DNA from 3 places in the Streptomyces sp. NPDC127595 genome. Region 1 is predicted to be linked to each of the others. Evidence: riboswitches for the same ligand, from Rfam matches in the RefSeq annotation. Region 1 holds a riboswitch; each other region holds the start of a gene.

Region 1 (7,882 bases):
GTCGGCCCCGGTGCCCTCCTCGCGGGCGGCGCGACTGACCAGGTCGTCGAGGTGGGCCAGTACCTCTTCCGGCGTCAGGTCCAGGTCGGCGAGGGTCTGTACGGCGGCCCGCAGCCGTCCCATGGCCGCGGCGCCGTCGATGCCGTGGCCGGCCACCTCGCCCACCACGAGGGCAACCCGGGCCCCGGACAGCGGAATCACGTCGTACCAGTCCCCGGCGAGTCCGGTCAGTTCGTCCGCCGGCCGGTAACAGGCCGCGACGTCCACCGCGTCCTGGTCGGGGAAGCGATGGGGCAGCAGATTGCGCTGGAGGACAAGGGCCGCGTCGCGCTCGCGGGTGTAACGGCGGGCGTTGTCGAGGCACAGGGCCGCCCGGCCGACGAACTCCTCGGCCAGGCTGAGGTCGTCCTCCTCGAAGGGGTCCTGGCGGCTGCGCCGGAAGAACGTGGTGATGCCCAGAGTGACACCGCGGGCGCGGATGGGCACGATCATCACGCTGTGCAGCCCGAGGTCGAGGAAGGAGACGGCCGGGCTCTCGGGGGTGGCCGTCGTCCACTCCTTGCCCAGCGGATCCAACTGCTCCTCGCGCCAGGACTCACCGTCCGTCAGACACCTGATCGGGGGAGAGCCCGCCCGGTACGACGCCGCTTCGCCGATCTCGACCGCGGTTTCCGGGACTCCGCCCTGCACCGATCGCTGCCCGGCGCGCCGCAGCGGGACCGTGTCCGCGTCGCGCCGTGGGCCGGGCGCCGGCTCCCCACCCTTGAGCACGGATTCCAGCAGGTCCACGGCGACGAAGTCGGCCAGCCCCGGCACGGCCACATCGGCCAGTTCCTGCGCGGTCTGCAAGATGTCAAGGCTGCGCCCGATGTGCTCACCGGCCCGGTCGAGCAGCGCGAGCCGCCGTCGGGCACGGTAGCTCTCGCCGATGTCGACGACGGTGTAGTACACACCTATCGGATGACCGTCGTCATCCTCCAAACGGATGAACGACATGGCGTGCGAGGTCTCGCGGTGCGGCGCGGAGCTCACCCGGCCCACGTGCTCGTACGCGACCACCGGCTCGCCCGTCTCCAGCACCCGGCGCATCTGAGCCTCGATGCGCTCGGTGTCGAGGCCGGGCTGTACATCGGCGAGCCTGCGGCCGAGGCGCTTCTGGGGCAGGCCGCCGCCGAACTGCTCCAGCGCGGGGTTCGACCAGACGTACCGCAGGTCCGTGTCCACGATCGCTATGCCCACCGGGGAGCGCGAGGTGATCCGCTCCAGTACCGAGCGGCTCATGTGCCAGCCGGCACCGTCGGCCAGGTCCGCGAGGAGGATCACCCAGCGTGCCGGGCCTTCGCTCGGCCGTAGCGGGACGACCCGCACCATCAGCTTCAGCGGGTGCCCGTCCCGGTGTCGCGCGGACAGCAGGCCGGCCCAGCCGCCGTCACCGCGGCATCGCTCGGTCAGCTCCGGGAGCCGTGCCGCGTCCTCGGGAATGAGCAGGTCGGCGGCGGGCCGTCCCAGTGCCTCACCGGCCGCGTAACCCAGCAGTCGTTCGGCGTCCGCGGTCCAGCTGGTCACCGTCATGCGGGCGTCGAGCAGCAGTGGCACGGCGTCCGCCATGTCGAAGCGCTGCCGAGCCGGCGTGCCCCGTTCCTCGCTCGAACCCACCGCGACTCTCTCCACTCCCCGAAGGTGGTCATACCCTCTCGCGCCCATTCTTCACGTTGTACGACTGTCGCGCGGGCTTTGACTTGTCGCACGGCGGGACGCACGGAAGCCGTCGGTGGTTACGTGTGGTGACGTGGCACGTTCCGTGTGCGACTGCCAGTCCTCTGTGGAGCCGGCCGGCAGCGGTTGAACTCCCGTGCCGGTGCCTCCGTATCTCTCCACGGGGATGGCGGGAGACCGCGCGCACGGAAGGAGAGCAGTGTGTCGACACCGCCCGAACGCGAGCAGCCCATGCGCCGCCCGGCGCTCGAACCCACCTACGTCCAGCAACGCCGCCGTACGGAGGCTCTCGCGGACCTGGTGAGGGAGTTCCATGAGGATCAGCAGGCCGCCGGCACGGACGCACACTATGAGTCGATCAGATTGTCGTCGGCGCACCTGGGCGAGACGGAGGAAATGGCGCCCGTCCTGGCCGGCGAGAACTATGCCGCCGGCGAGGACACGAAGCCCGCGGCGCCGCCTGCGCGTGAACCCGCGCCCGGGCACACCACTGGCCTGAGCCGGGCCGCGGTTGTCGGTGCGGTGGCGGCGGCCGCGCTGGTCGGATTCGCCCTGGCCATGCTGGTGCCCGGCGGTGACCGCTCATCGCAGGCCGGGGCCGTCCCGTCCGCCCGGGTACCTTCCGGCGCCGCCGACCCGGACGGCACCGGCACCCTCCGGGAGGGAGACAGCGGCCCCGACGTGACGGAACTCCAGGAACGGCTGCTCCATATCCCGGACGTGTACGAGAGCGGCGCCACGAGCGGAACCTACGACCCCACGCTCACCGCGGCCGTGGCCCGCTTCCAGCTCTGGTACGGGATCCGGGGCGACGAGACGGGCGTCTACGGCAACGACACCCGGGCCGCCCTGGAATCCCGTACCTGAGGAAAACGCCTGCCTACAGGTGGCGATGGAAGGCCGGGTGGGCGTCGAGGCGTCGCACGTAGTCCTGGAGGAGTCCGTACGAGGACAGGTCCTGGACCGCTTCGAGTTGGACCAGGGCGACCCAGAGGTCCACATCCGCCGCGGTCAGTTCCTTGCCCAACGCGTAGGGGCCGGAGGCGAGTTGACGGTTCAGCAGGTCGAGAGCCGCCGACCGTTGCGCAGTCGGTGCGCCCGGGGTGACATCCCGGTCGAGGAGGTCGCGCAGGGAGTCGATGTCCGCGGCGAGTTCCGACGGGCGGAGCGGGGAGTGGCAGGAACCGGCGCGGTCGGCGAAGAGGTCGCCCAGGTCGCGCAGGATGTCGGGCGTGTGGTTGCTGACGACGCGTCCGCTCCACCGGTCGCACAGCGCGGGGGCGGTCAGTGGACCGTCGTAGTGGTGCCAGGTGGCCTCGTACGCCCCGCGCAGTGAGGCGAACGCGGAGGGGGTGTCGGCGGGGAGCGCCAGCAGCGTGGTGGCGACCGAGTCCTTGAGACCCAGCAGGCCGTGGGTGATGGAGACCCGCAGCGAGAGGGGACAGTGCTCGGACAGGTACAGCTCGTAGCGGTGCGGGGCCGGGTAGAAGCCGCCGGCGAGACCCACTCCGATACGGCTGCGGAAACGGTGCGGGCGTGCAGACGGCGTGGCGGCGATCCGGGGGTGAGGGACCGCGTCAAGTGAGCCGGGGACACACGGAGTCGAGGTACAGGCGGTGGACGTACCGGTGTTTGAGGCGTGCGAGATTGTCTCGGACATGACTCTCCATGGGACGACGAGGCCACGGCCACCTTGTGGGCACCGCGGCAAAACGGAGTGACTGCGCTACGTACCGGTCCGGATCGCTCGGACTAGTAGGCGCTGGAGACACGCAACAGATCGATGTGCAGGCGCCTCGTCAAACCGCTGTTGGCCATTCCCACCTGTCCCACACTCGGGGCTCGCGAGACGCGAGACCACGCTTGTCCCGCCGCACCGGCGGAACCCGGTCGTCACCCGGGGCACCCCGTCGCGGTGGAAGGGTTGCCTGCCAGCGAGCCGGGGCCGATGACCCGACAGACAGGAGAAACCTGCCCGAAGGGCGCTGACAATCGTGACCGTCCCCGTCAGTGTCGGTGCGCTCCGTGAGGCCGTCAAGAAGGCCTCCGGCGCAGTCTCACCAGGTGGTCATCCGGTCCGCGGCCGTTGACTTTCGATTCTGGGCGTGGCTACCTTTTGCCGCAGATCGGTCATGAGTGTCAGCGTCAAGCCCTGGCTTGCTGGCCGGCAACCCTCGCGTCGCGGTGGGGTGCCCCAGGTGACGACCGGACCGGAACATTTCGGTAAGCGCGAGGCTCCACGAGCCGGAGAAGCAACGGTGACGTCGATGCACACAACTCAGGGGACGGCCGCATGGCGGCGCCTCAGGGGTGTCCGGCTGTGCGCGAACCGTTCTGTCGATCTGCTCCGCGTCAACAGCGCGCTCTGTAGCGCTTCGTGCCACGCCCTCTGTCAGGGCTGACGGCTTTCTGAATCCTTGACGACCGCCTCTGTCGCGGTCGTCCCCTTCCCCGCCCCGCTCAGCCCCCGTTCCGCGCGCCCCCGCGTGCTTCGTTCCGCAGAGCCTTCCCGGCTCAGGCGTGCCGTGGCCGTATCCGTGGTCCGGGCTGTCCGATTCCGCTGGAGTCCCCTATGAGCCCAAAACCCGGCTTTGCCGTGTCTTCCGGATCAGCGCCACCGGCCGGGGCGCCGCCCCGCCCCGACTCCTCTTCCCCACCAGGCCCGTTGGCGGCTCAGCGGGTCCTGCCGCTGCGTCGGCCGGGCCGCTGGATCATCACGGCCGTCGTGCTGGTGCTGGTTGCCCAGATCGGGCACGGACTCGTGTCCAATCCGTTCTTCCAATGGGGCCGCTTCGGATACTGGTTCCTTCGGCCGACGATCCTCGACGGTCTGCTCATCACCCTCGAAGTGACGGCGTACAGCGCCGTGCTGGGACTGCTCGGCGGGATCCTGCTCGCGCTGGCAAGGCTCTCGCGAAGCCCGGTGCTGCGTGCCGTCAGCTGGGTCTACATATGGCTGTTCCGATCGGTGCCGCTGATCGTGGTCCTGCTGTTCCTCTACAACTTCAGTGCGCTCTACAAGACGCTGAGCCTCGGTGTGCCGTTCGGCCCCGCCTTCTTCTCCTTCGACGAGTCCCGGCTCGCCACCGACATGGTCGTCGCGGTCATCGGACTGAGCCTCAATGAGGCGGCCTACGCCGCCGAAGTGGTGCGCGGCGGCATCCTCTCGGTCGACCAGGGCCAGCACGAGGCAGCCTCCGCACTCGGTCTGCCGAAGGGCTACCAGTTCACGAAAATCGTCTTCCCACAGGCGCTGCGGTCCATCACCCCCAACTACGTCAACCAGCTGATAGGCCTGATCAAGGGCACTTCGCTGGTCTTCTACGTGTCGCTCCTCGACCTGTTCGGGTCGGTGCAGAGCATGGGCAGCACCTACCCGGGCGACATCGTGCCGCTGCTGCTGGTCGCCACTGTCTGGTACTTGATCCTGACCAGCGTCGTGTCCGTCATCCAGTTCTACGTCGAGCGGTACTACTCGCGGGGCGCGCTGCGCACCCTTCCGCCGACTCCGTTGCAGAAGGTGCGGACCGGGCTGCGTGACCTGCGGGCCCGGGTCAGGAAGGAGGCGGCGATATGACCACCGACCCGCTCGGGACACGCCCGGCCGCCGTCGAGGTCCACGACGTGCACAAGTGGTACGGCACCCATCGGGTACTGGACGGCGTCGACTTGACGGTCAGGCCCGGTGAGGTCACGGTGATCCTCGGACCGTCCGGCTCCGGCAAGTCGACCCTCCTGCGGGTGATCAACCACCTGGAGAAGCCCGAGATCGGGCATGTCAGCTTGAACGGCGAGCTGATCGGCGTACGTCGGCACGGCAAGCGCAGCGCGACGGGGGTCCCCCCGGCCGAAGGCTGGGGGAGGCTCAAGGAGCTGAGCGAGCGGGCGATCCTGGCTCAGCGCAGCCGGATCGGCTTCGTCTTCCAGAACTTCAACCTGTTTCCGCATCTGACGGTGCTGGACAACGTGGCGGCCGCCCCGGTCGCGACCGGCCTGCTGAAGAAGCCCGAGGCCGAGAAGCTTGGGCGCGAACTGCTCGACCGGGTGGGACTGCACGACAAGACCGACGCCTATCCACGCCAGTTGTCGGGCGGTCAGCAGCAGCGGGTGGCCATCGCGCGCGCCCTCGCCCTGCGGCCCGGAGTGATCCTCTTCGACGAACCCACCTCCGCGCTCGACCCCGAACTGGTCGGTGAGGTGCTGGAGGTCATCAAGGACCTGGCCGCCGGTGGCACCACTCTCGTCATCGTCACCCACGAGATCGGCTTCGCCCGTGAGATCGCCGACCAGGTCGTCTTCATGGACGGCGGCCGGATCGTCGAACAGGGCTCGCCCGCCGAGGTGCTCGACCACCCGAAGAACGAACGGACCAGGGACTTTCTGAGCAAGGTGCTCTGATCCCTCCGGCCGTTTCCCTGCCCCCCGCTCACCCTCTTGACCCGCGACCCGCCGCCGGGTTCGCCCCCCACACACACCGCACCTCACCACATCCGCTCACCGAACAAGGAAAAGCCATGCGTACCCTCCGTTTCCGAAGCAGGCTCCTTCGCGGTCTCACCGCGGGCACCGCCGTCGTCACTCTCGCCACCGGGCTCGCGGCGTGCGGGGGTGACAGCGACGCGGCCACCAAGACCGACGCAGAGACCGGGACGGTCACCGTGGGCGCACTGTCCAACGGTGCCGCGAAGCAGACCGACCTCAAGGTGTCCGAGGTCCCGTCCATCAGCGCCGAACTGCCCAAGTCGGTCTCCGAGAGCGGCAAACTGGTCATCGGAGTCGGCGCACTGCCCGCCGGGGGCCCGCCGCTGGCGTATGTGGGCGATGACCAGAAGACCCTCACCGGCGCCGAGCCCGACCTCGGCAAGCTGGTCGCCGCGGTCCTCGGACTGCAGCCCGAGGTGAAGAACTCGACCTGGGAGAACCTGTTCGTCGGCATCGACAGCGGCAAGGTCAACGTCGCCTTCTCCAATGTCACCGACACCGAGGAGCGCAAGGCGAAGTACGAGTTCGCCTCCTACCGCCAGGACAACCTCTCCTTCGAGGTGCTGAAGAGCAGCACGTGGAACTTCGACGACAACTACGAGAACCTGGCAGGCAAGACCATCGCGGTGGGCGCGGGAACCAATCAGGAGAAGATCCTGCTGGAGTGGAAGGCGAAACTGGAGAAGGAGGGCAAGACGCTCGACGTCAAGTACTACCCGGACGGCAACGGCACGTATCTGGCGCTGTCCAGCGGGAAGATCGACGCCTACTTCGGGCCCAACCCGGGCATCGCCTACCACATCACCCAGGTCGCGAAGACCACCAACCCGACGCGTAATGCGGGCAAGTTCTCCGGCGCGGGTGAGACGCTCCAGGGGCTGATCGCGGCGACGGCGAAGAAGGGCAGCGGGCTGGCCCAGCCGATCTCCGACGCGATCAACTACCTGATCAAGAACGGTCAGTACGCCAAGTGGCTCGCCGCCTGGAACCTCTCCAACGAGGCCGTGAGCACCTCGCAGGTCAACCCGCCCGGTCTGCCGCTCGACAACTCCTGACGATCCGTCAAATCTCCTGGCCGACGCAGGATTCCGCCGCCGCGACAACGCCGCCGACAACAACGACGGTCGCCACGACTCGACTCGACTCGACTCGACTCGACTCGTCACGTCGTTGTCGGCGGCGGAACGCCTGCCGCGGCCAGGGTTTCACCCCCGAAGATGACCCCGTTCCCGTTACGGAGATCCAACACCGTCATGGTCACCAGTGTCCGTCCGACATCGTCGCAGAGCCCGACGGCATCCCACATCCTGGACAACGCTTCCTGGGCCGCGCTGACCGGTCCGCATGCTTCGTTCGCCGAGCGCCTGGGCCGCGCCGCCCGCTACCCCAGAGACGTCTCCCCGTTCACCGGCCTGGCCGACCCGGCCGATCCCCGCGCCTGGTCCGACCTGGCCGCACTGGTCGGACCAGGAACCGAAGTCCCGGTGTCGGGGGTCGAGGCCGTTCCCGACGGCTGGGACATCGTGCGGCGGGGCGAGGGCGTGCAACTGGTGGACACCGCGCTGCGCACCGAATCCGCTCCCGAAGCCGTGCTGCTCGGCCTCGACGACGTACCGGAGATCCTGGAACTGATCGCCTTGACGGAGCCGGGCCCTTTCCTGCCGCGCACGGTCGAACTCGGCAC
Region 2 (7,882 bases), on a different contig from region 1:
GCGGTCAGGGCAGCTCCGACGGTCCGAGCCTGGTGGGCGTGGGCGCAGCCGCCGTCGACTTCCAGGTCGGCACCGGTCGTATGCCGGCCCAGCAGCCGGGCGCGCAGATCCCGAAGAAGAAGGTCATCTACTCGCAGGCCGAGATCGACCAGCTCGCGGCGTACATCGCCTCGCTGGGCGCCGGTCCCTCCGTGCCGACCAAGAACCAGGTCAGCCCCGAGGGTGCGGACATCGCCAAGGGTGGCGAACTCTTCCGTACCAACTGCGCGCAGTGCCACAACTTCACCGGCAAGGGCGGTGCGCTGTCCGAGGGCAAGTTCGCACCGGACCTGGAAGGTGTTTCCCCGAAGCACATCTACGAGGCCATGCAGACCGGCCCGCAGAACATGCCTTCGTTCCCCGACACGATCATGTCGGAGCAGAACAAGAAGGACATCATCGCGTACCTCGACGCGGTCAACGGTGACGACACCGTGGAGCCGGGCGGCCTCAGTCTGGGCGGCCTCGGGCCGGTCAGCGAGGGCCTGTTCGCCTGGATCTTCGGACTCGGAGCCCTGATCGCTGTCGCCGTCTGGGTCGCCGCTCGGACCGCAAAGGCCAAGAAGTGATGAGTAGCCAACAATCTCCAGAAGAGAACCTGCCCGCCGAGCGGGCCACCGACGACCATGGACACGGTGCCGTGTCGGTGGCGAACGAGCAGAACCCGTTCGCCAACCCGGGGCTGCCGCCCCATGAGCACCGCGTCCAGGACATCGACGAGCGGGCAGCCAAGCGCTCAGAGCGTGTGGTCGCCTTCCTGTTCACCCTGTCGATGCTGGCCACGGTCGGTTTCATCGCCTCGTACGTGGCGATCCCGGTCGACAAGGGCGTCTACATCTTCCCGATCGGACACGTCAGCGCGCTCAACTTCGCGCTCGGCATGACCCTCGGCGTCGCACTGTTCTCCATCGGCGCGGGCGCGGTCCACTGGGCCCGCACCCTGATGTCCGACGTGGAGATCCCTGCCGAGCGTCACCCGATCGAGGCTCCGCCCGAGGTCAAGGCCCAGGTGCTGGCCGACTTCAAGCAGGGCGCGAAGGAATCCGCGCTCGGCCGGCGCAAGCTGATCCGCAACACGATGTTCGGCGCGCTGGCCCTGGTGCCGCTCTCCGGTGTCATGCTGCTGCGCGACCTCGGCCCGCTGCCAGGGACCAGCCTCCGCCACACGATGTGGCGCAAGGGTCTGCAACTCGTCAACATGAACACGAACGAGCCGCTGCGTCCTTCGGACGTCGTGGTCGGCTCGCTCACCTTCGCCAAGCCCGAGGGCCTGGAGGAGCACGACGAGGACTTCCAGACCCAGATCGCCAAGGCGGCGCTGATGATCGTCCGGCTCCAGCCGGACAACATCAAGGACAAGCGGGAACTCGAGTGGTCCCACGAGGGCATCGTGGCCTACTCGAAGATCTGCACCCACGTCGGCTGTCCGATCTCCCTGTACGAGCAGCAGACGCACCACGTCCTCTGCCCGTGCCACCAGTCCACCTTCGACCTCGCCGACGGTGCCCGAGTGATCTTCGGCCCGGCCGGTCACGCCCTGCCGCAGTTGCGCATCGGTGTGAACGCTGAGGGCTACCTCGAGGCGCTCGGCGACTTCGAAGAGCCCGTCGGTCCTGCTTTCTGGGAGCGCGGATGAGTACCACTGCTGCGAAGACCTCCGACCCGGGCGAGGCGAACTCGCGGAAGAAGGCACCCGCCGGTGAGCGGGTCGCCGACTGGGCCGACGGCCGACTGGGCATCTATGGCCTGGCCAAGGCCAACATGCGCAAGATCTTCCCGGACCACTGGTCCTTCATGCTGGGCGAGGTCTGCCTCTACAGCTTCATCATCATCATCCTCACGGGTGTGTATCTGACGCTGTTCTTCCACCCGTCGATGAACGAGGTGGAGTACCACGGCAGCTACGTCCCGCTGCAGGGCCAGCTGATGTCCGAGGCGTTCAACTCGACCATGCACATCTCCTTCGATGTGCGCGGTGGTCTGCTGATCCGGCAGATCCACCACTGGGCGGCGCTGATCTTCCTCGCCGGCATGTTCGTGCACATGATGCGCGTGTTCTTCACGGGTGCGTTCCGCAAGCCCCGTGAGGTCAACTGGATCTTCGGTTTCCTGCTGTTCGTCCTGGGCATGTTCACCGGCTTCACCGGCTACTCGCTCCCGGACGACCTGCTCTCCGGCACCGGTGTCCGCTTCATGGAGGGCGCGGTCCTGTCCGTGCCGATCGTGGGCACGTACCTCTCGTTCTTCCTCTTCGGCGGCGAGTTCCCGGGCGGCGACTTCGTGGCCCGCTTCTACTCGATCCACGTCCTGCTGCTGCCGGGCATCATGCTCGGCCTGGTGGTCGGCCACCTGATCCTGGTCTTCTACCACAAGCACACGCAGTTCGCGGGCCCCGGAAAGACGAACGACAACGTCGTCGGCATGCCGCTCCTTCCGGTCTACACGGCCAAGGCCGGAGGCTTCTTCTTCCTGGTCTTCGGTGTCATCACGGCCATCGCGGGCCTCGCCTCGATCAACCCGATCTGGACCATGGGCCCCTACCGCCCGGACCAGGTGTCGACCGGCGCCCAGCCCGACTGGTACATGGGCTTCTCCGAGGGCCTGATCCGGTTCATGCCGGGCTGGGAGATCAACCTCTGGGGTCACACGCTCGTCCTGGGTGTGTTCATCCCGCTGATGATCTTCCCGATGGTCCTGGTCGCGATCGCGGTCTATCCGTTCATCGAGTCCTGGGTCACCGGCGACAAGCGCGAGCACCACATCCTGGACCGCCCGCGCAACGTCCCGACCCGTACGGCCTTCGGTGTCGCGTGGATCACCTGGTACATGGTCCTGCTGATCGGTGGTGGAAACGACCTGTGGGCCACGCACTTCCACCTGTCGATCAACTCGATCACCTGGTTCGTGCGCATCGCCTTCTTCGTGGCGCCGGTCCTCGCGTTCATCGCCACCAAGCGGATCTGCCTCGGCCTTCAGCGCCGGGACCGGGACAAGGTGCTGCACGGCCGCGAGTCGGGCATCATCAAGCGCCTGCCGCACGGTGAGTTCGTCGAGATCCACGAGCCGCTCAGCCAGGAGGCTCTGCACACGCTCACCGCGCACGAGCAGTACCAGCCTGCCGAGATCGGCGCGCCGGTCGACGAGAACGGTGTCGAGCGCAAGGTGAAGGGCTCGCAGAAGCTGCGTGCCAAGCTCAGCAAGGGCTACTACGGGGAGGACAACCAGATCCCCAAGCCCACCGTCGAGGAGTACAAGGAGATCACGAGCGGCCACGGCCACCACTGATCACCCCTACGATCCTCGCTGATCGCCACGGCTGGAGCCCCGTCCATTGCATGGACGGGGCTCTTTGCCGTCTCCAGGGCTGGATAGGGTGGACTCGCCCCCTGCGTATGGGGGCGAGCCCACCCGCGTACCTCTCTGAGAACCCCAGGAGCGACCATGAGCGCTGTGAACCCCGCTGGAGGCGACACCGCGGCGGACCGTTCCTGGCCCAGGTTGCTGAACGGTCTGCTCGACGGCCGTGACCTGAGTGCGGACGACACCGCCTGGGCGATGAACCTGATGATGCGCGGTGAGGCGACCGACGCGCAGATCGCCGGGTTCGCGGTGGCGCTGCGGGCCAAGGGAGAGACCGTCGAGGAGATCACCGGGCTGGTACGGATGATGTACGAGCACGCCAATGTGATCGAGGTGCCGGGGAAGACCGTCGACATCGTCGGTACGGGCGGCGACGGGGCCAAGACCGTCAACATCTCCACCATGTCGGCGATCGTCATCGCCGGGACGGGCGCGAAGGTCGTCAAGCACGGCAACCGGGCCGCTTCCTCGGCCTCCGGCGCGTCCGACGTCCTGGAGAAGCTCGGGGTCAATCTGCAGCTGACGACCAAGCGGGTGGCCGAGGTGGCCGAGGAGGCCGGCATCACCTTCTGCTTCGCGGTGAAGTTCCACCCGGCGCTACGTCATGTGGGCGCCGCACGTGGGCAGTTGGGCATCCGTACGGTCTTCAACGCGCTCGGCCCGCTGACGAACCCGGCACGGGTGAAGGCGCAGGCGGTCGGTGTCGCGGACCCCCGCATGGCGCCCATCGTGGCGGGAGTCTTCGCCGAGCGCGGCAACTCCTCGCTGGTCTTCCGCGGCGACGACGGGCTCGATGAGCTGACCATCACCTCCACGTCCCGGGTGTGGGTCGTACGGGACGGAAAGGTCACCGAGGAGACCTTCGACCCGAGGGACGTCGGTATCGACCTGGTCCCGATCGAGGCATTGCGGGGCGCGGACTCCACGTACAACGCCGACGTGGCCCGGCGGCTCCTCGACGGAGAGACGGGGCCGGTGCGGGACGCCGTACTGCTGAACTCGGCGGCGGCGCTGGTGGCTCTGTCGCCGGGTGACGGGTCGCTCGCGGAGCAGATCCGCGCGGGGATGGCGGAGGCGGCGGAGGCCGTCGACTCGGGGGCGGCGAAGCGGACGCTGGAGCGGTGGGTGGCGGCGACCAACGCGTAGCCTGCGAGGCGGTTCGAAGGGGGGCCGGGCCGGCTCGATAGGGCTGGGCCGAAGTGGTCCGGCCCTTTCCGCCTTCCGTCCGGCCTCTTTCGTGTTCCGGCCCGTTTCGCGTTCCGGGATCCGGACACGGGTTGCGCCGTCGCGATCAGTTCGGTTAGTTTTTTCGGCAGGTCATGAGTGACAGTCATGAGGCCCCGGCCGACTGTCCGGCAACCCTCCGTCCGTGGCGGGGTGCCCCGGGTGAAGACCAGGCCGTAGGCAGCGAGGTCTGCGGCAAGCGCGGACCCCTCCCTCTTCTGAGTGGTAAAGGCCCAGGGGTCCTGGTCATTCGAGGGAGCCTTCTGTGAGCAAGCGAATGCGATAGGGCGCAGAGCCCCTCTTCCGCCTGTCCCTTTCACCCTTTGCCGCGCTGAGCGCCACCTCCATGGACCGGCTCGCGCGGTGATTTCCCTGAGTCTCACAGGAGTTCGCCATGTCTGTCTCCACCGTTGCCGCCGACCAGGCTGTTTGTACCCAGCTGCCCGTTCTGGGCCGGGATGTCACCGTCCCGCTCGTCACCGGTGGCGAGGTCACGTACGCCGCCCTCGACTACGCCGCCAGCGCTCCGGCCCTCCAGCGCGTGTGGGACGACGTGGCCGCGTACGCCCCGTACTACGGCAGCGTGCACCGTGGCGCCGGGTACCTGTCCCAGCTCTCCACCGACCTCTTCGAGAACTCCCGCACCACCGTCGCCGAGTTCCTGGACTGCCGTGACGACGACCAGGTCGTCTTCACCCGGTCGACCACCGACTCGCTCAACCTGCTCGCCGCCGCCCTGCCGGCCGACTGCCAGGTCTTCGTCTTCGAGACCGAGCACCACGCCTCGCTGCTGCCCTGGCGGGACGCGCGGGTGACGTACCTGAACGCCCCGCGTACGCCGGGGGAGGCCGTCGCGACCCTGGAGCGCGCGCTCGGTGACCGCGACCCCCAGGGCCCGGCCCTCGTCTGTGTCACGGGCGCCTCGAACGTCACCGGTGAGCTGTGGCCGGTGCGTGAGCTGGCCGCGGCCGCGCACGCGCACGGTGCTCGCATCGTCCTCGACGCCGCGCAGCTCGCCCCGCACCACCCGGTGTCGGTGCGCGACCTCGACGTCGACTGGGTCGCCTTCTCCGGGCACAAGCTGTACGCCCCCTTCGGCTCCGGTGTCCTCGCCGGCCGCTCCGACTGGCTGCGCGAGGCCGAGCCGTACCTGGCGGGCGGTGGGGCCAGCCGCAAGGTGTCGCGGCGTACGGACGGCGGCGTGGACGTGGAGTGGCACGAGAGCGCCGCCCGGCACGAGGCCGGTTCGCCGAACGTGATCGGCGTCTACTCGATCGCCTCCGCCTGCAAGGCGCTCACCGAGGCGGGCTTCGACACCCTCGTCGCCCGTGAGCAGCGGCTGATCGACACGGTCCGCGCGGGTCTCGCCGAGGTGCCCGAGGTCAGGGTCCTCTCGCTCTTCGGCGACGACGCCCCGCGCGTCGGCGTCATCTCCTTCGTCGTGGAGGGCTGGAACAGCTCGCACTTCGCGGCCGCGCTGTCCGCCGAGTACGGCATCGGGGTGCGCGACGGTCTGTTCTGTGCCCACCCGCTGGTCAGGACCCTGCTCGGCAGCGACCCGGAGACCCAGGGCGAGTGCGGCGCTCCCGAGGCCGCGCCCGGCGAGAAGTCCCTCAACGCCATCCGTGTCAGCTTCGGCGCGGGCACCCCGGACGAGCACGTCGAGCGTTTCGTGCGCGCCGTCAAGGAGCTCGTCCGGGACGGCGCGAAGTGGAACTACCGCACACAGGACGGGCGTTGCGTTCCCGCCGTGTGATCGCCTGACAGGAGCACGGCGTATACGCTCCCTTCGGCGGCCGTACGGCGAACAGGGGAGTCACGGGGAGTGCAGGCGCTGCGGGAGACGGATCCACGGCGGATCGGTCCGTACGAGGTGCTCGGGCGGCTCGGTGCGGGCGGCATGGGCGAGGTCTATCTCGCCGAGTCGCGGGCCGGGCTCCGGCTGGCCGTGAAGGTGGTGCGGGCCGAGCACGCGGAGGACCGTACTTTCCGCGCCCGGTTCCGCCAGGAGGTGCGGGCCGCGCAGACCGTCGGCGGTACGGGGACGTACACCGCGCGCGTGGTCGACGCCGACCCCGAGGGCGAACGGCCTTGGATGGCAACGGAGTTCGTCGAGGGGCCGAACCTGCGCGACGCGGTGCTCGACGGCGGGCCGCTGGACGAGGACGCGGTGCTCACCTTCGCGGCCGCACTGGGCGAGGCCCTCGCCGCGATCCACGCCAAGGGCATGGTGCACCGTGACCTCAAGCCGTCCAACATCCTGCTGGCGCCGGACGGTCCGCGGGTCATCGACTTCGGGATCGTACGGGCGCTGGAGGCGACGGCGATGACCCGCACCGGCACCATGGTCGGCTCGGTCGGATACGTCTCGCCCGAGCAGATACGCAACGGTTCCGAGGTCGGGCCGCCGAGTGACGTCTTCGCGCTGGGCGCTGTGCTCGCCTACGCGTCGAGCGGCCGCGAGCCCTTCGGGGAGGGCCAGGACTCGGTCATCCTGCTGCGCATCGTAACCCGGGACTTCGATCTCTCCGGAGTTCCGGCGCGCGTGCTCCCGCTCGTAGAGGCCTGTCTGCGGGAGGAGCCCGGGGCCCGGCCCACCCCCGAGGAAGTGGTCGAGGCCGCCGGACACTCGGCGGCCTCCCTGCGGGCGGCTCTGCGGCCGGGGTGGCTCACCTCCGCACCGGCGACGGTCGCGGGCGACGAACGGTGGCTTCCGGAGCGCGAGTCGGGCGAGGGCGAGAGCCGCGTCGAGTACATCGCCCCGGCGACGGTCACGGGCGTTTCGGCGCCGGACAGCTCACCGGCACCCGAACGGCCTTCGCGGCGCGGGTTGCTGACGGCTGCGGCGGGCGGCGCGGTGGTCGCCGCCACCGGGGGAGCCGGGTGGTGGGTGTGGCAGCGGGGGAGTGGAACGCGGGGGGCCGGAACCTCAAAGCCCACCGCGACCGCAACCGCAGTGGGTGCGGAGACTCCCGCCGCTCTCGCCTGGCAGTACGACGCCGCCGGGCTCGGCGGTCTGTACGGACCCTGCGTCGCGGTGTCGCCGGACGGCGAGGTCGTCTACCTCGGGGACGCGAACGGCAAGCTGCACGCCCTGTCCCGTGCGGGCGGCCGGCGCTGGGAGCTCGCGCTCGGCGAGGAGGTGTCGACGTCCGTCGTCACCTCGGACGGGATCTTCTGTGTCGTCTGGGACCAGGAGAGGGCGCGACGCCGGCTGTGCGCGGTGGACGCGTCGGGCAAGCTCCGGTGGACGAAGGAC
Region 3 (7,882 bases), on a different contig from region 1:
TAGGGTCCCCGTATGGCCAGCCACGCGGACCCCCTGCCGACGCCCACCACCCCCGCCGGCCGCGCCGGTCTCGACGCGATTCTCGCCCGGCCGGGCCACGCGGTGATCGGGCTCGACTTCGACGGGACGCTCGCGCCGATCGTCGCGGACCCGGAGCAGGCCCGCGCCCACCCGGACGCGGTCCCCGCACTGGCGACCCTCGCCCCGAAGGTCGCCTCGGTGGCGGTCGTGACCGGCCGCCCGGCCGCCGTCGCGGTAGAGCACGGCGGCTTCGCGGGCGTGCCGGGACTGGAGCACCTGGTCGTGCTCGGGCACTACGGCGCGGAGCGCTGGGACGCCCGGACCGGCACGGTCAGCGCACCGCCCCCGCACCCCGGCGTCGCCGCCGTCCGCGCCGAGCTGCCCGGCTTCCTCGACACGGCCGGCGCCTGGAAGGGCACCTGGACCGAGGAGAAGGGCCGGGCGGTCGCCGTACACACCCGGCGCGCGGCGGACCCGCAGGCGGCGTTCGAGGCCCTGCGCGAGCCCCTCACCGAGCTGGCGGGCCGGCACGGCCTGATCGTCGAGCCGGGGCGCATGGTCCTGGAGCTGCGCCCGCCGGGGATGGACAAGGGCGTCGCCCTGCTCGCACATGTGCGGGAGACCGGCGCGGAGGCCGTCCTCTACGCCGGTGACGACCTCGGTGACCTCCCGGCCTTCGCCGCCGTCGACAAACTCCGCGCCGACGGCATCCCGGGCCTCCTGGTGTGCAGCGGCAGCGCGGAGGTCGCGGAACTGGCGGAGCGGGCCGACCTGGTGGTGGACGGCCCGGCAGGCGTCGTACAGCTGCTGAGGTCACTGGCGCAGAGGCTCACGGAGTAGCTCCGCCTGGCTGCGGCGCCGTCAGGGGCGCGGGGAACTGCGCGACCAGCCACAGCGGCCCGCAGCCACAGCGGCCCCGCAGCTACAGCGGCCCCGCAGCTACAGCGGCCCCGCAGCTACAGCGGCCCCTCAGCCCCAGCGGCCCTCAGCCCCAGCGGCCCTCAGCCCCAGCGGCCCTCAGCCACAGCGGCCCCGCAGCCAAGGGACAACCCCTCAGCCAAGGGACAACCCTTCAGCCAAACGACAACCCCTCAGCCCTCCAACTCCCGCAGCTGCTCAAGGAACCACTGCGCCGGAGGCAGCGCCGTGGCCGCCGCGGCGAGTCGCTTGGTGCGCTCGGCCCGTTCACCGGCGCCCATCGACAAGGCCTCGTGCAGCGCCCGCGCCGTGCCGACCACGTCGTACGGGTTCACCACGATCGCGTCCTCGCCCAGCTCCTCGTACGCCCCCGCCTCCCGGGACAGCACCAGCGCGCACCCCTCGTCGGAGACGACCGGCACCTCCTTGGCGACGAGGTTCATGCCGTCCCGGATCGGGTTGACGAGGGCCACGTCGGCGAGGCGGTACGCGGCGAGGGAGCGGGCGAAGTCGTCCTTGACGTGGAGCACGACCGGGGTCCAAGTAGGCGTGCCGTACGTGGAGTTGATGTCGTCGGCGACCCGCTGCACCTCGGCCGTGTAGTCGCGGTACACCGCGAGGTCCTGGCGGGAGGGGTAGGCGAAGGCGACGTGCACGACCCGCTCGCGCCAGGACGGCTGGTCCTCCAGGAGCTGCCGGTAGGCCAGCAGTCCGCGCACGATGTTCTTCGACAGCTCGGTGCGGTCGACCCGCACGATCGCCTTCCGGCCCGCGCCGATCTGCTCACGCAGGGTGGCCATACGGTCGGCGACATCCGCCTCGTGCGAGCGCTTGCGCAGGAAGTCCGCGTCCGCGCCGAGCCCGTGCACACCGACACGGGTGTCACCGAGGCCGCCGACCAGCTCCTCGGCGCACGCGGTGAACGCGGACGCCCAGCGGTGGGTGAGGAAGCCGAGCCGGTCCGCGCCGAGCATGCCGCGCAGCACCTGCTCGGCGATGTCGTCGGGGAGCATGCGGAAGTAGTCGACCGGCGCCCACGGCGTGTGCGAGAAGTGCCCGATCCGCAGGTCGGGGCGGAGCTCCCGCAGCATGCCGGGGACCAGGGTCAGGTGGTAGTCCTGTACGACCACCACGGCGCCCTCGGCCGCCTCGTCCGCCAGCGCCTGCGCGAACGCCCTGTTGTAGGCCTCGTACGACGCCCACTGGCGCCGGAATTCGCTGTCGAAGACCGGCTCCAGCGGCGTCTGGTACAGCATGTGGTGGACGAACCACAGCACGGAGTTCGCGATGCCGTTGTAGGCGTCCGCGTGCACCTCGGCGTCGATGTCCAGCATCCGTACGCCGTCCTCGCCGACCCCGCGCCGTACCGCCTCGCGGTCCCCGTCGCCGAGCGCCGAGCACACCCACAGGGCGCCCGCGTCCGGGCCGATCGCCGACAGGCCCGAGACCAGGCCGCCGCCGCCGCGCCTGGCCCGGAGCTCGCCGTCCTCGCGCACGTCGTAGGAGACCGGGCCGCGGTTGGACGCGACGAGGATCCGGTGGGAGCCCTGCGGGGATGCCATGGAAGCAGCAGTCGAAGCCGTGGAAGCCATACGCGTCAATCTAGCCCGGCCCGGAAACGCTCAAACGTACGGACGGGGTACTGCGCAGACGTATACAGCCGCCGGATTACGCCGCTTTGCGCTGCTGATACTCCGAGATTTCCGCCATCGGAGGGCGCTCCTCCGTATCGACGGAGTACGTACGCGGCTCGAAACCGGACTCGCCCCGTTCGAACTGGGTGATGGCCGGCCGGATGAGGTGGCCGCGGGCGAGCCGGAGCTGTGCGGTGCGGTAGATCGCGGCGGACATCCGGCCCAGCGCCTGGCCGTCCTGGTGCCGGTGCTTGCGGACCCCGACGTCGACCTGGGCGAGCGCGTCCAGGCCCACCAGGTGCAGTGCGTCGACGAGCATGCCGAGCTCCACGCCGTATCCGACGGGGAACGGGAGCTGTTCGAGGAGGGTGCGGCGGGCCGCGTACTCACCGCCGAGCGGCTGGACGAAGCCGGCCAGCTGCGGCCAGTGCATGTTCAGCAGCGGGCGGGCCATCAGTTCGGTGACACGGCCACCCTGCCCGGCCGCGGTTCTGCCGGAGGTGGGCTCACCCGGCAGGTTCAGCGGGCGGTCGTACATCGCCTTGACCAGGTCCACGCCCGGATCGGTAAGCAGCGGTCCCACGATCCCCAGGACGAAGTCCGACGAGAACTCCTTGAGGTCCGCGTCGATGAAACAGACGATGTCACCGCTCGTCACGAGGAGTGACCGCCACAGGACCTCGCCCTTGCCGGGCACGGCCGGGATGCGGGGAAGTATGTCGTCCCGGTGAACTACTCGGGCGCCGGCGGCGGCGGCGACCTCGGAGGTGCGGTCCGTCGAGCCCGAGTCGATGACGACGATCTCGTCGACGAGAGGCGCTTTGCGGGTCATGAGGTCGCGGCGGATGATGGAGACGATCTCACCGACCGTGGCTTCCTCGTTGAGCGCGGGCAGGACCACGCTCACCGTGGCGTTGGTGGATCGCTTGGCGGCTATGAGCTTCTTGAGCGGCCGGTCGGTAACGGACCAGGAGCGCGTGCTCAGCCAGCGCTCGACGTCTTCAAGCACGTGCGGCTCTCCCTTGCGTTCATTGGGATGCGTGTGCCCGTCGCCGCGGCAGCGGTTGGTGTGTCGCTGGCATCTCGCGGTTCGGACGGCTCTCTCCACCATCCAGGCCTTCGGTTACAGTCTTGAACAACGCTGATGACCATCGCATGTCGGGGGTCGCTCGGCGCACAACTGAATACCGCTCATCCAGAGGGGCAGAGGGATACGGCCCGATGAAGCCCCGGCAACCCTCCAGCTGGTTCCTGTCACATCGACGTGGCGAGGCTCCCGGCTCGGGAAGGTGCCAAATCCGTCTCACGGCGAAGTGCGTCGTGAGGAAGATGAGGAGAAAGGGCCTCGCCTCCATGGCTGCGCAGACAGTTGCAAGCACCACTGCAAACACCACGAACACCGTGACCTCCACCGACGCCGGAAAGTCCACGGACTCCGGGCAGTCCGCCGAAGCCGCGAACACCGTCGATCTGGGCCCCGCCGCCGCGCTTTCCTGCCGCGAGTGCGGACACCGGGTGCCCCTCGGCCCGGTCTTCGCCTGCGAGGAGTGTTTCGGGCCGCTGGAGATCGCGTACGACTTCTCGGCCTACGAGACCGAGGACCTCCGCAAGCGCATCGAAGCGGGCCCCGCGAACATCTGGCGTTACGCGCCGCTCCTGCCGGTACCGGCGGACGTCGCCGAGAAGCCGAACATCAACCCCGGCTGGACCAAGCTCGTCAAGGCCGACAACCTGGCCCGCGCGCTGGGCGTCACCCCCGGCAAGCTCTTCGTCAAGGACGACTCCGGCAACCCGACGCACTCCTTCAAGGACCGCGTCGTCGCCCAGGCCATCGAGGCCGCCCGCGCCTTCGGCTTCACCACCCTCTCCTGCTCCTCCACCGGCAACCTCGCCGGCGCCGTGGGCGCCGCCGCGGCCCGCGCCGGCTTCCGCTCCTGCGTCTTCATCCCGCACGACCTGGAGCAGGGCAAGATCGTCATGGCCGCGGTGTACGGCGGCGAGCTCGTCGGTATCGAGGGCAACTACGACGACGTGAACCGTTTCTGCTCCGAGCTGATCGGCGACCCGGCCGGCGAGGGCTGGGGCTTCGTCAACGTCAATCTGCGGCCGTACTACGCGGAGGGCTCGAAGACCCTCGCGTACGAGATCTGCGAGCAGCTCGGCTGGCAGCTTCCCGACCAGCTGGTCGTGCCGATCGCCTCCGGCTCCCAGCTCACGAAGATCGACAAGGGGCTGCAGGAGCTGATCAAGCTCGGGCTCGTCGAGGACAAGCCGTACAAGATCTTCGGTGCCCAGGCCGAGGGCTGCTCGCCGGTGTCGGTGGCCTACAAGGCCGGCCACGACGTCGTACGGCCCCAGAAGCCGAACACCATCGCCAAGTCGCTCGCCATCGGCAACCCGGCCGACGGGCCGTACGTGCTCGACATCGCGCGGCGCACCGGCGGCGCGGTGGAGGACGTCAACGACGAGCAGATCGTCGACGCGATCAAGCTCCTCGCGCAGACGGAGGGCATCTTCGCCGAGACCGCGGGTGGCGTGACGGTGGGTGTGGCGAAGAAGCTGATCGAGAACGGTCTGCTGGATCCGACCCTCACCACCGTCGTCCTCAACACCGGCGACGGCCTCAAGACCCTGGACGCGGTGGCCTCGGACACCGGGCTCACCGCGACCATCCGCCCGAACCTGGACTCCTTCCGAGAGGCTGGCCTCGCGTCATGAGCGGTTGCGCTCCGCTGGGAGGCCGTATCAGCCGCGGGCCGGTGGGGGCTGGTCGCGCCCACCCGGCGGTAGCCGCAAATTCAACGCTGCCCCGCGCCCCCAAGCCCGTAACCCCGACCGGAGGTCAATCGTGAGCGTCAACGTCCGCATCCCCACCATCCTGCGCACCTACACCGGCGGCAAGGCCGAGGTGAGCGCCGAGGGCGGCACCCTCGGCGAGGTGATCGCCGACCTGGAGCAGAACCACACCGGCATCGCCGCGCGCGTCCTGGACGACCAGGGCAAGCTGCGCCGCTTCGTCAACGTGTACGTCAACGACGACGACGTCCGCTTCGAGCAGGGCCTGGAGACGGCGACGCCGGACGGCGCGGGCGTCTCGATCATCCCGGCCGTCGCCGGCGGCTGACCGTCATCCGCTGTCACTTACGGTGATTGCGATTACCTTGGGTAATGGCGGTCACCGAGAGTTCATTGAATTGCCCCCTCCGTGAGAGAAGCGGAGGGGGCAATTCTGTATGGTTGAGCGCGGTACAGTTGGGGAAGCTGCTTCGCTTTCGAGTTGGTTTCATGCCGGGCGCATATGAGTCCTTGCCCGCTGCGCGACAAGAAGTAGCCAAAGTGCCCCGTCTTTTTGAGCCGTTTATGGCATTTACGGGGCCCGACTTGCCCTGAATCTTTGTGAATTCTCCGCATATTCCCGATCGGTCGTGCTCAGAATTCTCGTCCGATTGACCTGTTGCAGAGGGCAGTTGGACAGATACATTCAGCCGCGGTCGACGCGTTCCGGCGCACACCCCCAATCCTTGGGGGGTGAGGTCTGACCCGGGCCCGCGAAGTGCGGTCCTGTGCAAGGGCCAGTAATAGGGGAGTTAGGCATGGCTCAGGGCACCGTCAAGTGGTTCAACGCGGAGAAGGGGTACGGCTTCATCGCGGTCGACGGTGGTGCGGATGTATTCGTCCACTACAGCGCGATTCAGATGGACGGCTACCGCACCCTTGAAGAGGGCCAGCGGGTCGAGTTCGAGATCTCGCAGGGCCAGAAGGGGCCGCAGGCGGACATGGTCCGGCTGGCGACCAGCTGAAGCACGCGCCGACTGATAGTTCTGTTCGACGTGACGAAGGGCTCGTATCCCCAGCAGGGGGTGCGGGCCCTTCGGTCTGCCCGACCGTCTGCCCGCGTGCCCCTCAGGCTGTCTTCGCGCCGTGCGCGCCCCCTGCTTCACCTGGGGATCTTCCGGAGCCGCTTGCACTCGGTAGGGGCGAGTGCTAATCATTGGCGTTAGCACTCTGAAGGTGAGAGTGACAACTATGGACCGGGTCAGTGAGGCCCGCAGGCCAGGTGGGGCAAGGAACCACAAGGCAGGCAGGCCGTCCGTCGCGGGCGCGGGCGCGGTCCGGAGCAATCCACCCCAGTCCGGGAGGACCACTTCACATGGCCAAGATCATCGCGTTCGACGAGGAGGCACGGCGCGGTCTCGAGCGCGGGATGAACCAGCTCGCCGACGCCGTCAAGGTCACCCTTGGCCCCAAGGGCCGCAACGTCGTCCTCGAGAAGAAGTGGGGCGCCCCCACGATCACCAACGATGGTGTTTCCATCGCCAAGGAGATCGAGCTCGAGGACCCGTACGAGAAGATCGGCGCTGAGCTGGTCAAGGAAGTCGCCAAGAAGACGGACGACGTCGCCGGCGACGGTACGACCACCGCGACCGTTCTGGCGCAGGCGCTGGTCCGCGAGGGCCTTCGCAACGTAGCCGCGGGTGCCAACCCGATGGCCCTCAAGCGTGGTATCGAGAAGGCCGTCGAGGCCGTCTCCGGTGCCCTGCTCGAGCAGGCCAAGGATGTCGAGACCAAGGAGCAGATCGCCTCCACGGCCTCCATCTCCGCCGCCGACACCCAGATCGGCGAGCTCATCGCCGAGGCGATGGACAAGGTCGGCAAGGAAGGCGTCATCACCGTCGAGGAGTCCCAGACCTTCGGTCTGGAGCTGGAGCTCACCGAGGGTATGCGCTTCGACAAGGGCTACATCTCGGCGTACTTCGCCACCGACATGGAGCGTATGGAGGCCGTCCTCGACGACCCCTACATCCTGATCGCCAACTCGAAGATCGCCAACGTCAAGGACCTGCTCCCGCTCCTGGAGAAGGTCATGCAGTCGGGCAAGCCGCTGCTGATCATCGCCGAGGACGTCGAGGGCGAGGCTCTGTCGACGCTGGTCGTCAACAAGATCCGTGGCACCTTCAAGTCCGTCGCCGTCAAGGCTCCGGGCTTCGGTGACCGCCGCAAGGCGATGCTCACCGACATCGCCGTCCTCACGGGTGGCGAGGTCATCTCCGAGGAGGTCGGCCTCAAGCTGGAGAACGCGACCGTCGACCTGCTCGGCCGCGCCCGCAAGGTCGTCATCACCAAGGACGAGACGACGATCGTCGACGGCTCCGGCTCTGCCGACCAGGTCGCCGGCCGGGTCAACCAGATCCGTGCCGAGATCGAGAACTCCGACTCGGACTACGACCGCGAGAAGCTCCAGGAGCGCCTGGCGAAGCTCGCGGGCGGCGTGGCCGTCATCAAGGCCGGTGCCGCCACCGAGGTCGAGC

The links. A riboswitch is a leader RNA that binds a small molecule or an ion and turns the genes downstream of it on or off. The one in region 1 is predicted to bind S-adenosylmethionine.
Region 2: another riboswitch for S-adenosylmethionine. It lies ahead of ACFVKT_RS33680 (aminotransferase class V-fold PLP-dependent enzyme); the one in region 1 lies ahead of ACFVKT_RS03960 (amino acid ABC transporter permease).
Region 3: another riboswitch for S-adenosylmethionine. It lies ahead of thrC (threonine synthase); the one in region 1 lies ahead of ACFVKT_RS03960 (amino acid ABC transporter permease).

Annotation. Positions count from the first base shown of each region.
Region 1 covers NZ_JBHXWK010000001.1:929,823-937,704, forward strand. Annotated here, with positions in the region: gene ACFVKT_RS03940 (SpoIIE family protein phosphatase) at 1-1,656, opposite strand, end outside; gene ACFVKT_RS03945 (peptidoglycan-binding protein) at 1,918-2,583, shown strand; gene ACFVKT_RS03950 (glutathione S-transferase C-terminal domain-containing protein) at 2,597-3,376, opposite strand; gene ACFVKT_RS03955 (putative leader peptide) at 3,469-3,534, opposite strand; SAM riboswitch class IV at 3,571-3,716, opposite strand; SAM riboswitch class IV at 3,845-3,952, shown strand; gene ACFVKT_RS03960 (amino acid ABC transporter permease) at 4,289-5,293, shown strand; gene ACFVKT_RS03965 (amino acid ABC transporter ATP-binding protein) at 5,290-6,114, shown strand; gene ACFVKT_RS03970 (transporter substrate-binding domain-containing protein) at 6,231-7,253, shown strand; gene ACFVKT_RS03975 (GNAT family N-acetyltransferase) at 7,452-7,882, shown strand, end outside.
Region 2 covers NZ_JBHXWK010000013.1:204,123-212,004, reverse strand. Annotated here, with positions in the region: gene ACFVKT_RS33700 (c-type cytochrome) at 1-608, shown strand, start outside; gene ACFVKT_RS33695 (Rieske 2Fe-2S domain-containing protein) at 608-1,675, shown strand; gene ACFVKT_RS33690 (cytochrome bc complex cytochrome b subunit) at 1,672-3,324, shown strand; gene trpD (anthranilate phosphoribosyltransferase) at 3,481-4,545, shown strand; SAM riboswitch class IV at 4,715-4,831, shown strand; gene ACFVKT_RS33680 (aminotransferase class V-fold PLP-dependent enzyme) at 5,018-6,379, shown strand; gene ACFVKT_RS33675 (PQQ-binding-like beta-propeller repeat protein) at 6,449-7,882, shown strand, end outside.
Region 3 covers NZ_JBHXWK010000006.1:407,731-415,612, reverse strand. Annotated here, with positions in the region: gene otsB (trehalose-phosphatase) at 13-861, shown strand; gene ACFVKT_RS21775 (trehalose-6-phosphate synthase) at 1,113-2,501, opposite strand; gene ACFVKT_RS21770 (glucosyl-3-phosphoglycerate synthase) at 2,608-3,582, opposite strand; SAM riboswitch class I at 3,762-3,909, shown strand; gene thrC (threonine synthase) at 3,927-5,291, shown strand; gene ACFVKT_RS21760 (MoaD/ThiS family protein) at 5,422-5,697, shown strand; gene ACFVKT_RS21755 (cold-shock protein) at 6,167-6,373, shown strand; gene groL (chaperonin GroEL) at 6,724-7,882, shown strand, end outside.